Regions from separate parts of the Peribacillus frigoritolerans genome, predicted to be linked through region 1. Evidence: predicted binding sites of a transcription regulator. Region 1 holds the regulator's gene; the other holds the start of a gene.
What was found. Region 1 encodes LexA, which represses DNA repair genes until DNA is damaged. Its sites were predicted from a motif close to CGAACATATGTTCG; they were not measured.

Region 1 (4,439 bases):
CATAATTTCGCTCCTTCATAATCTCCGGATATTGTCATGGTATTAAAAAAAAAGCGAAATTACAAGTTCTAAGATTGACTTTCCTTTTTATTCAGTTGATGTTCGAGAAAACGCCTGTTCACAGTAGCCTTGGAAACATTGTATCCAAAGCCCCTTAAAGTGGCTGCGATTTCTGCAAATGTCAATCCATTGGCCCGAAGTTTAATAATTTCTTCAATAGGAATTTCCATACGGTCCCTTCCAGTGGAATTCCTTTGATTCTGAAGGTTTTTTTGAGGACGGTACCCTTTTTCAACGGCTCTTATCATCCCGCGCTTTATTTTAAGATTATGTAGTTTCCTTTGGTATTCTTCTACAATACCGACTATCTGGATGACCATGGCATCCGAATCCGATAACTCAAGCTCCCCGTCATGTGAGAGCGTATAAATTTTCACATCTTCTTTAAGGATGACATGGAAAAGGGCTATTTTGGCATTCCCTCTTCCCAGCCTTGTTTCATCCTGAATTAATAGTACTTCAGCTTCTTTAGTTTTAAATAGTTCGAGCATGTCAAAAATGCCATCCCGATTCAACTCATAACCACTTGCCTGCTCTTTTATTATGGAAATGACTTCAACATCCATCTTTTCTGCCAATTTGACTAATTCATCTTCCTGCCTTGCCAATGATGTTTCCTGTGACTCTTTTTCTGTGCTTACCCTACAATAGATTACCGCCTTCATAATACCCTACCTTCACTACTTACTGCTCACTGGCCAAATTCTGGACAAGTTCTTCCCCTTTAACCGGTATGACGATGACTTGACCAGGTTTAATTGAATCCGCCCTGACTCCATTATGCTCTTCTATCCAACCAATGAATTCTTTTTTTGTCAAATTTGCTTCTTCATATTCTTCGGCAATTCCCCATAGGGTATCACCCTCACTTACTTCTATAGAAAGGAAATCCTTTTTTGGATCATTGTTCAATGTACAAGAGAATAAAATTGAAAAGATGAATACTGATCCCGCTAATAGAATCGTATAAATATAATTTTTGTATAAATTTTTCATAAATATCCCTCCAAAGCGAATGTTCGTTCGTATGTTATGGTCAAATTATAATACGAACGTTTGTTTCAGTCAACAACAAAATTCGAACTTATGTTTGTATAGAGTTGGGGGCCATGCTATAATGTAGCAAAGAACATTGGGGAAGAGGTGCACAAATGACTAAACTATCAAAACGGCAGCAAGATATTCTTGATTTCATTAAAGAAGAGGTCCGCCAAAAAGGGTATCCACCTTCCGTACGGGAGATTGGCGAAGCAGTGGGACTTGCTTCAAGTTCAACAGTACACGGACATTTATCACGCCTGGAAAGCAAAGGCCTGATTAGACGTGACCCAACCAAGCCAAGGGCCATTGAAATAATGAATTTGGAGGAAGCGAACAATATTCCCAAAGTCAATGTCGTGAACGTGCCGTTACTTGGAAAAGTAACAGCGGGAATGCCGATAACGGCCATTGAGAACATAGAAGAATACTTTCCGCTTCCCGAAAGCATGGTTCCACATGATGACCATGTATTCATGCTGGAAATCATGGGTGAAAGTATGATCGAAGCAGGAATTCATGATGGGGATTATGTCATCGTGAAACAACAAAGCAATGCCAATAATGGAGATATCGTCGTGGCAATGACGGAAGATGATGAAGCCACTGTAAAACGATTCTTTAAGGAACCGGATTACATAAGGCTTCAGCCTGAGAACTCGAATATGGAACCAATTATTTTACGAGATGTTTCGATACTTGGAAAAGTAATAGGCTTATATAGACAAATACACTAAAAGCGCTAACAGCGCTTTTTTTGTTTGTTTAATTTATGTCCCGAATTCTCTCAATATGCATATGGAAGAGTAGATATTGATATATTTTTTAATAGAATCAGGTTTTCATGGGAATTTAAACATCCTTTATTACGGATGGAAGTTATACTATCGCCTAATATTTACTTTAGTAACAATCTGATTACAATAAAAAAGAGAGCTTTAACTACCGCTCCCAGTTAAAATTCACTTCACTCGTAATCTTTGGTTCACTTTAATGAGGTTAAGATCGACCAAGCCATTCCACTGTTGAATCTGCACTTGTGTAGAACCGTATGCTTTTGCAAGCGCAGAGACGGTATCCCCTTTTTGGACAATATGATAAACCTCTTCAATGCTTGCATCATATTTTGTTAAATCGCTTGTTTCGATAAGGTTCACCAGTTTTTCAATATATTTGGGATCCGAGGCGTACCCCGCATCGAATATTGCTTTGAGTGCTTTTCTGTAATCTTTTTCTCCAATGACAGCTGTATAAAGACTTCTATTCCATGAAGTCCCCTTTACATATAAATTGGCAAGATCTCGAAGACTTTCTTCCCAAGATGGGTATTTTCTGAATTTGTTCCATACTTGAACGGGCACACCATTGACATATTCCATTGTCTGAATAATGACAGACTCACCCTTGAATTCACCTTTTGTACCGAATATATTTTTTCCTTTGCTTGCTAATAAACTTGTCCCATATCCACTCTCCAAACAAGCTTGTGCAATGACAACAGAAGGTAATATTTTAAACTCCTGTTGAATTTTCTGGGCATAGGGAGCAATTTCCTTAATAAATGTTTCCTTGCTCATTAGAACCTCCCACGAATGGTCATTACTTTATTTTTCACTGTTTATCTTCATTCTTATCGTATTCTCATCTATGAAAAAGGTTACAGCTTGTCCTGCACAAAAGGTTCCGATGTCTGGCTAATTGTTTTAATTATAGATTTCTTACCTAGAAGTGGATCGCTCCGCGTATTATTTATCCACTTCCCTACCAAACAGGAAAAGCCGTCAATCCATATAATTAAATGGATTGACGGCTTTTTAAGTTGGACACTGAAAACCTTCAAAACTTGTTCATTTTCATTTTCATCAGTCATCGTCATCACTTGGTTTCAGGAATTTTCATGGGCTGGTTTTATGGCTAAGCAAACATTGGCAATTATGCTGCACTCAAAACTGGTATTTTGTCTTATAGAGAATCCTATAAAAAGACGGATTAAACCTATACAGGGTATCTCTCGCTGCAATTCAGCAATCTTTTTATTAAACACTAACACCCATGTTAACATCCCATTACACACATCCAAAAAACCCCTTCTCAATTGATCAATTTGTCGGGAAAAGTAAGTTATCCTTTATGTTTTTTACACTCCTGACTAGCCGAGCAGGCTTGGCATACAGTCGGCGGAAAGGAAGCGGATTTTCTGCAATCGACTGGATCTTTTTTAAAAGAAAAGACTGTAGGCAAACTTAGAATTTGTCTACAGTCTGATACATTCTCAAAGAAGAGACGGCATTTCACTATTTCTCAATATAGACCGAACGAATCAGCGTCCGGGTTCTTTCAGTACCATACACATTTTTTTCCTTGACATCTATTGTTACATTATAAACACCTGACTTAGGTACTTCTGGAAGGGTGCCAGTAAAATTTTCGGTATCCATTGCCTTAATTGAGCTTTTTTCACTAATTTCATTACCGGTTTCATCTATTAGATGAACCGAAAATGTTGTGCTGATTGGCCTTTTTTTATCATTCATTGGGTTCTTTATTAAAAATTTTGCATCTTTTTGCTTAACTTTACCTGCCATACTTAATGTAATGGGATTCTTTTCGTTAAATTGTGCTGTGAACAGGTAGGCGTCTTTTGGCGATTTAGTCTTCATTCGCACTTTCCAATCACCAATTTCAAGGTTGTTTCTATTGAATGAGTGGATGGTTGCACCATTAAAAAAGGAAGTTTCATTTTTGGCTGAATGAACCTTTAAGGAAGGTGAATACTTTTTATTGGATGGAGAAATCAATTCAACCTCGACATCATTTGAGGCTGTATATATGTTTATATTGCCTGGGGCTGCTTCATTTACATGGAAGCTTTGTTCGATCCAGACATTTTGTTTCAGGACATCACCCAGAACGGTTTGAGCGAGTGCGGTGGTAATGACATCATCTTCAACCCGTTCTTTATAATTGACATTATATTCAGGGATCCCAGCGGTGGAAGTGCTTCTTAAATATGGTTCAATTCTTGAAAATACAGCTGAGCCAACTCGTATATTGTCGTGATCAAAGTTGGGATCTGAAAATAAATGTGTTGCATAGGGTATTTTTGTACTCCATACATTTACTAGACCATCATTTTCCCCATATGAAGATAAATATTGTCCACCCATTGATAAGGCTGAAAGAACCGGGCCTCTATTCATACCTGCCACAGTGAAATACATGTTTTTACGAGAATTAACATGGTTATCCGTGACAGAACGAAATTCCGCCATTTTACCAACTTGTAAAGAATAAGTTCCCTCATCTTTTTGACCTAATAGGGAACCAAGCCAGCCTGCATA
Region 2 (4,439 bases), 210 kb from region 1:
AAAAATACCGATACCTTTAAATTAAAGGTGACATCAAAAGGCTCACCATGGGTCGGCATAAAAAATGGTGAAGGTAAATTACTATTCCAGGGCACAATCGACAAGGACAAAAGCCAGGAAATTGATTTCACCAATGAAAAAGAAGCTGTCATCAATATAGGCAGAGCATATGAAACTGAGATTTATGTGAATGATGAGAAGCTGGAGTATTCCATTTCACCGACTGAAGTGAATACGCAATTGGTTACGATACAATTTACGAAAGCCGAATAGTCATCTTATAGATGACTATTTTTGCTCTATATAATAGTAAGGCGGCTGGAAATGGATTTCCCGGCATATAAGATTGGATTTTGAGTTAAATTATACATAAAAGCGTATTTTAGATCTAAGACGCAGGCCCGAATGGCAGGCGTAAATTTTGGAGGTTAAAAGTTTTGAATCTGCCTAATAAGATTACAGTAGCAAGAATCTGTTTAATACCAGTATTTTTAATCATCATGCTCGTTCCTTTTTCATGGGGGACGCTGACTTGGGGAGAATACAGTTTGCCAGTGGCGCACTTAGCTGGAGCCATCCTCTTTATTATCGCTTCCACTACGGATTGGATCGATGGCCATTTTGCCAGAAAATATAATATGATTACTGATTTAGGGAAATTTTTAGATCCATTGGCTGATAAGCTTCTGGTTTCGGCTGCCTTAATCGTTTTGGTTGATCTAGATTTAATGTACGGTCAATCATGGATCGCCATCGTGATCATAAGTCGCGAGTTTGCAGTCACCGGATTGCGTTTGGTGCTAGCGGGTACAGGGGAAGTGGTTGCAGCGAACCAGCTTGGTAAAATTAAAACATGGGCACAAATTGTTTCCATTTCAGCTTTATTGCTGCATAACCTTCCATTTGCCCTCATTTCACTTCCATTTGCCAATATCGCATTATGGATTGCATTAATCTTTACAATCTGGTCTGGTTTGGATTATTTTATAAAAAACAAAGAAGTATTTGTTAATTCAAAGTAAAAACGAATGGTGGTTTTGAAAAGATGGATGCAGAAATCATTGCAGTGGGCTCAGAGCTTCTTTTAGGACAAATCAATAACACTAATGGAAGGTTCTTATCGCAGCAGTTTGCGGAAATGGGTATCAACGTTTTTTACCATACTGTCGTCGGGGATAACGACCGCCGTTTACAACAAGCTATAGAAATCGCTGAATCGAGGGCGAACTTGATTGTTTTTACCGGTGGACTCGGTCCTACCAAAGATGATTTAACGAAAGAAACGATTGCTCGCCATATAGGGAAAAAGCTCGTTTTTAATGATGAAGCTTTGCAATCCATTGAAGCTTACTTCCAAAAACGGGAACGGCCGATGACGGAAAACAACAAAAAACAGGCCCTTGTCTTAGAAGGCAGTGAAGTGTTGGCAAACGATCATGGCATGGCACCGGGAATGGTCTTGTCCAAATCCGGGATTACATATATGCTTCTCCCTGGTCCGCCAAGTGAAATGGAGCCGATGTTTTTAAGTTATGGTTATGAAAAGATCATGAATAAACTGGAAAAGCATGAACGGATCGATTCCAAGGTTCTTCGGTTCTACGGTATAGGTGAAGCCGAACTGGAAACGGTGATTGAAGATCTTCTTGTCAATCAAACGAATCCGACAATTGCTCCGCTGGCAGCCGAAGGGGAAGTGACGTTAAGGATCACCGCTAAAGACTCTTCTAAAGAAAAATGCGAAGAGCTTATTTTAGAAACGGAAAAAGAAATTCTTAGCAGGGTCGGTAAGTTCCATTATGGAAGTGATAATACTTCGCTAATAAAGGAACTTGTAAAAGAATTAACGGTCCGCAAGCTTTCAATTGCGGCAGCTGAAAGCTTGACCGGAGGGATGTTCCAAGAACAGCTGACAACCATTCCTGGCGCCGGTAAGGTCTTCAAAGGCGGAATTGTCTGCTATACGAATGATGCGAAGTCGAACGTCCTTGGCGTCAGCGATGATACCATATCTGAGCATGGGGTGGTCAGCGGTGAGTGTGCAATGGAAATGGCCTCTAATGTCCGGAGCAAGCTCAATGCGGATGTAGGCATAAGCTTTACGGGTGTTGCAGGTCCGGATGAACAAGAAGGCAAGCCTGTAGGGACAGTATTCATTGGCATTTCCTATCGGGATGGAAACACTCATTTCAAGGAGTTGAATCTTTCCGGAAGCAGGGCGCAAAACCGGATTCGGAGTGTGAAGTACGGCTGTCATTACCTATTAAGGGATTTATAAATGCTATAAGCAGAGCTTTTTCAGCTCTGCTTTTTATTTGGTTTTAGAAGTTTGTTTCTTGAAAAATAGGGAAAAAAAGAAAAAAGTTAATTCAATGAAAATGTTTTTTTCAGGGAGCAAGTGAAAGGAAATGGAGATTTCTTAAAGATAAAACGTTTTTTTACAGAGAATACCCCGAAAGAAAAAAACGAATGAATGTTCGACTTTTTGCTTGGCAAAATTGTAAAAAGAGTATATAGTAAAGATAGGTTTTGAGACAGGATGCAAACCTTGATCTCGAATAATTGCTAACGTAAGTACACCTTTAATCGGACAGCCGATTATTTGAATATAGAGGAGGAAATTGAGTGAGTGATCGTCAAGCGGCTTTAGATATGGCGTTAAAACAAATTGAAAAACAATTTGGTAAAGGTTCTATTATGAAACTTGGGGAACAGTCTGATCGTAGGATTTCAACGATTTCAAGCGGTTCTTTAGCATTGGACGTAGCATTGGGAGTGGGCGGATATCCAAGAGGCCGGGTCATTGAGATATATGGACCTGAAAGCTCCGGTAAAACGACTGTTGCATTACATGCTATTGCAGAAGTACAAAAGACTGGCGGCACGGCTGCATTCATTGATGCAGAGCATGCTTTAGATCCAGCATATTCAGAAAAACTTGGTGTGAATATCGATGACTTACTGCTTTCACAGCCTGATACGGGTGAACAGGCCTTGGAGATCGCTGAAGCATTAGTTCGAAGTGGAGCGGTGGATATCATTGTCATTGATTCGGTGGCAGCACTTGTTCCTAAAGCTGAAATCGAAGGCGAAATGGGAGATTCCCATATGGGTCTTCAAGCGCGGATGATGTCCCAGGCGCTTAGAAAACTGTCTGGTGCCATTAATAAATCAAATACCATTGCCATTTTCATTAACCAAGTCCGTGAAAAAATCGGTGTTATGTTTGGGAACCCTGAAACGACTCCGGGAGGCCGGGCATTGAAGTTCTATTCAACTGTTCGTCTGGAAGTGCGCCGTGCGGAACAATTAAAACAGGGTAATGAAATCGTCGGTAATAAAACGAAAATCAAAGTTGTTAAAAACAAGGTTGCTCCACCATTCCGTCAAGCGGAAGTTGACATCATGTATGGTCAAGGGATTTCCCAGGAAGGTGAAATCATCGATATGGGTGCAGATCTTGATATCGTCCTTAAAAGCGGTTCGTGGTATTCATACAATGAAGAGCGTGTCGGACAAGGCCGCGAAAATGCGAAGCTGTTCTTGAAAGAAAATCAGGATATCGCTCAGGAAATTTCTCAGAAAATCAGAGATCACTATAATCTCGATGGAGAGCATGAATTACCGCCAGAAGAAAATGAACCAGAAGAGCATTTTGAATTGCTTGATTAATGGTATTTGGAAAAGGCCTAAGCTTGTTCGCTTAGGCCTTTTCTATATATTTTGAGAAAAGTGTGAAATTTTCAGCGGAATAAATGGCATTGAAATCAGATTTACAGACTTCTTCCATAAAGAATGCTGTACATTATGATGGTTGATATTAAGAAAACTTGAATAATCATTGATACATAAGGGACAAACGCTTGACAATAAAAATTCTCAACTATACAATTAATATGTATATTTTACAATTTTTCAAACTAAAATTTTGAAAATTAAGTGCTGTATATTGAATTTATGTGCAATGTACTTGCCGACAGTTCAACATTTTATGTAAAAAGTTCATAGCAAGGGGAGGTGAAACGATGGAACCCATGACAATCATCTTCACTTTGCTTGGCCTAATCGTCGGTGCAGTTGTTGGTTATTTTATTCACAAATCAAAATTTGAGAGTAAAATAGCAGGGGCAAAGGGCTCTGCTGAACACATCCTTGAGGATGCAAAACGTGAAGCGGAAGCACTTAAGAAAGAAGCCTTGTTGGAAGCAAAAGATGAAATTCATAAAGTTCGTGCCGATTCGGATCGGGAAGCCCGTGAAAGAAGGAACGAATTACAAAAACAAGAAAATCGGTTATTGCAAAGAGAAGAGAATCTGGACCGCAAGGATGAAACGTTAGACAAACGTGAAAGCCTTTTGGAGAAAAAAGAAGATTCTCTAAACCAAAGACAACAGCATATTGAAGAGATGGAAAGCAAAGTGGACGAGACGGTTCGTAAG

Region 2: the regulator LexA is predicted to act here: its motif matches at 2,467-2,480, upstream of recA (recombinase RecA).

What each region holds. Positions count from the first base shown of each region.
Region 1 covers NZ_CP158190.1:2,070,412-2,074,850, reverse strand. The annotation lists gene ABOA58_RS10265 (DUF896 domain-containing protein) at 1-3, opposite strand, end outside; gene ABOA58_RS10260 (YneB family resolvase-like protein) at 69-725, opposite strand; gene yneA (cell division suppressor protein YneA) at 745-1,056, opposite strand; gene lexA (transcriptional repressor LexA) at 1,212-1,835, shown strand; gene ABOA58_RS10245 (glucosaminidase domain-containing protein) at 2,061-2,675, opposite strand; gene ABOA58_RS10240 (esterase/lipase family protein) at 3,393-4,439, opposite strand, start outside.
Region 2 covers NZ_CP158190.1:1,865,171-1,869,609, forward strand. The annotation lists gene ABOA58_RS09245 (helix-turn-helix domain-containing protein) at 1-273, shown strand, start outside; gene pgsA (CDP-diacylglycerol--glycerol-3-phosphate 3-phosphatidyltransferase) at 438-1,022, shown strand; gene ABOA58_RS09255 (competence/damage-inducible protein A) at 1,046-2,278, shown strand; gene recA (recombinase RecA) at 2,626-3,672, shown strand; gene rny (ribonuclease Y) at 4,026-4,439, shown strand, end outside.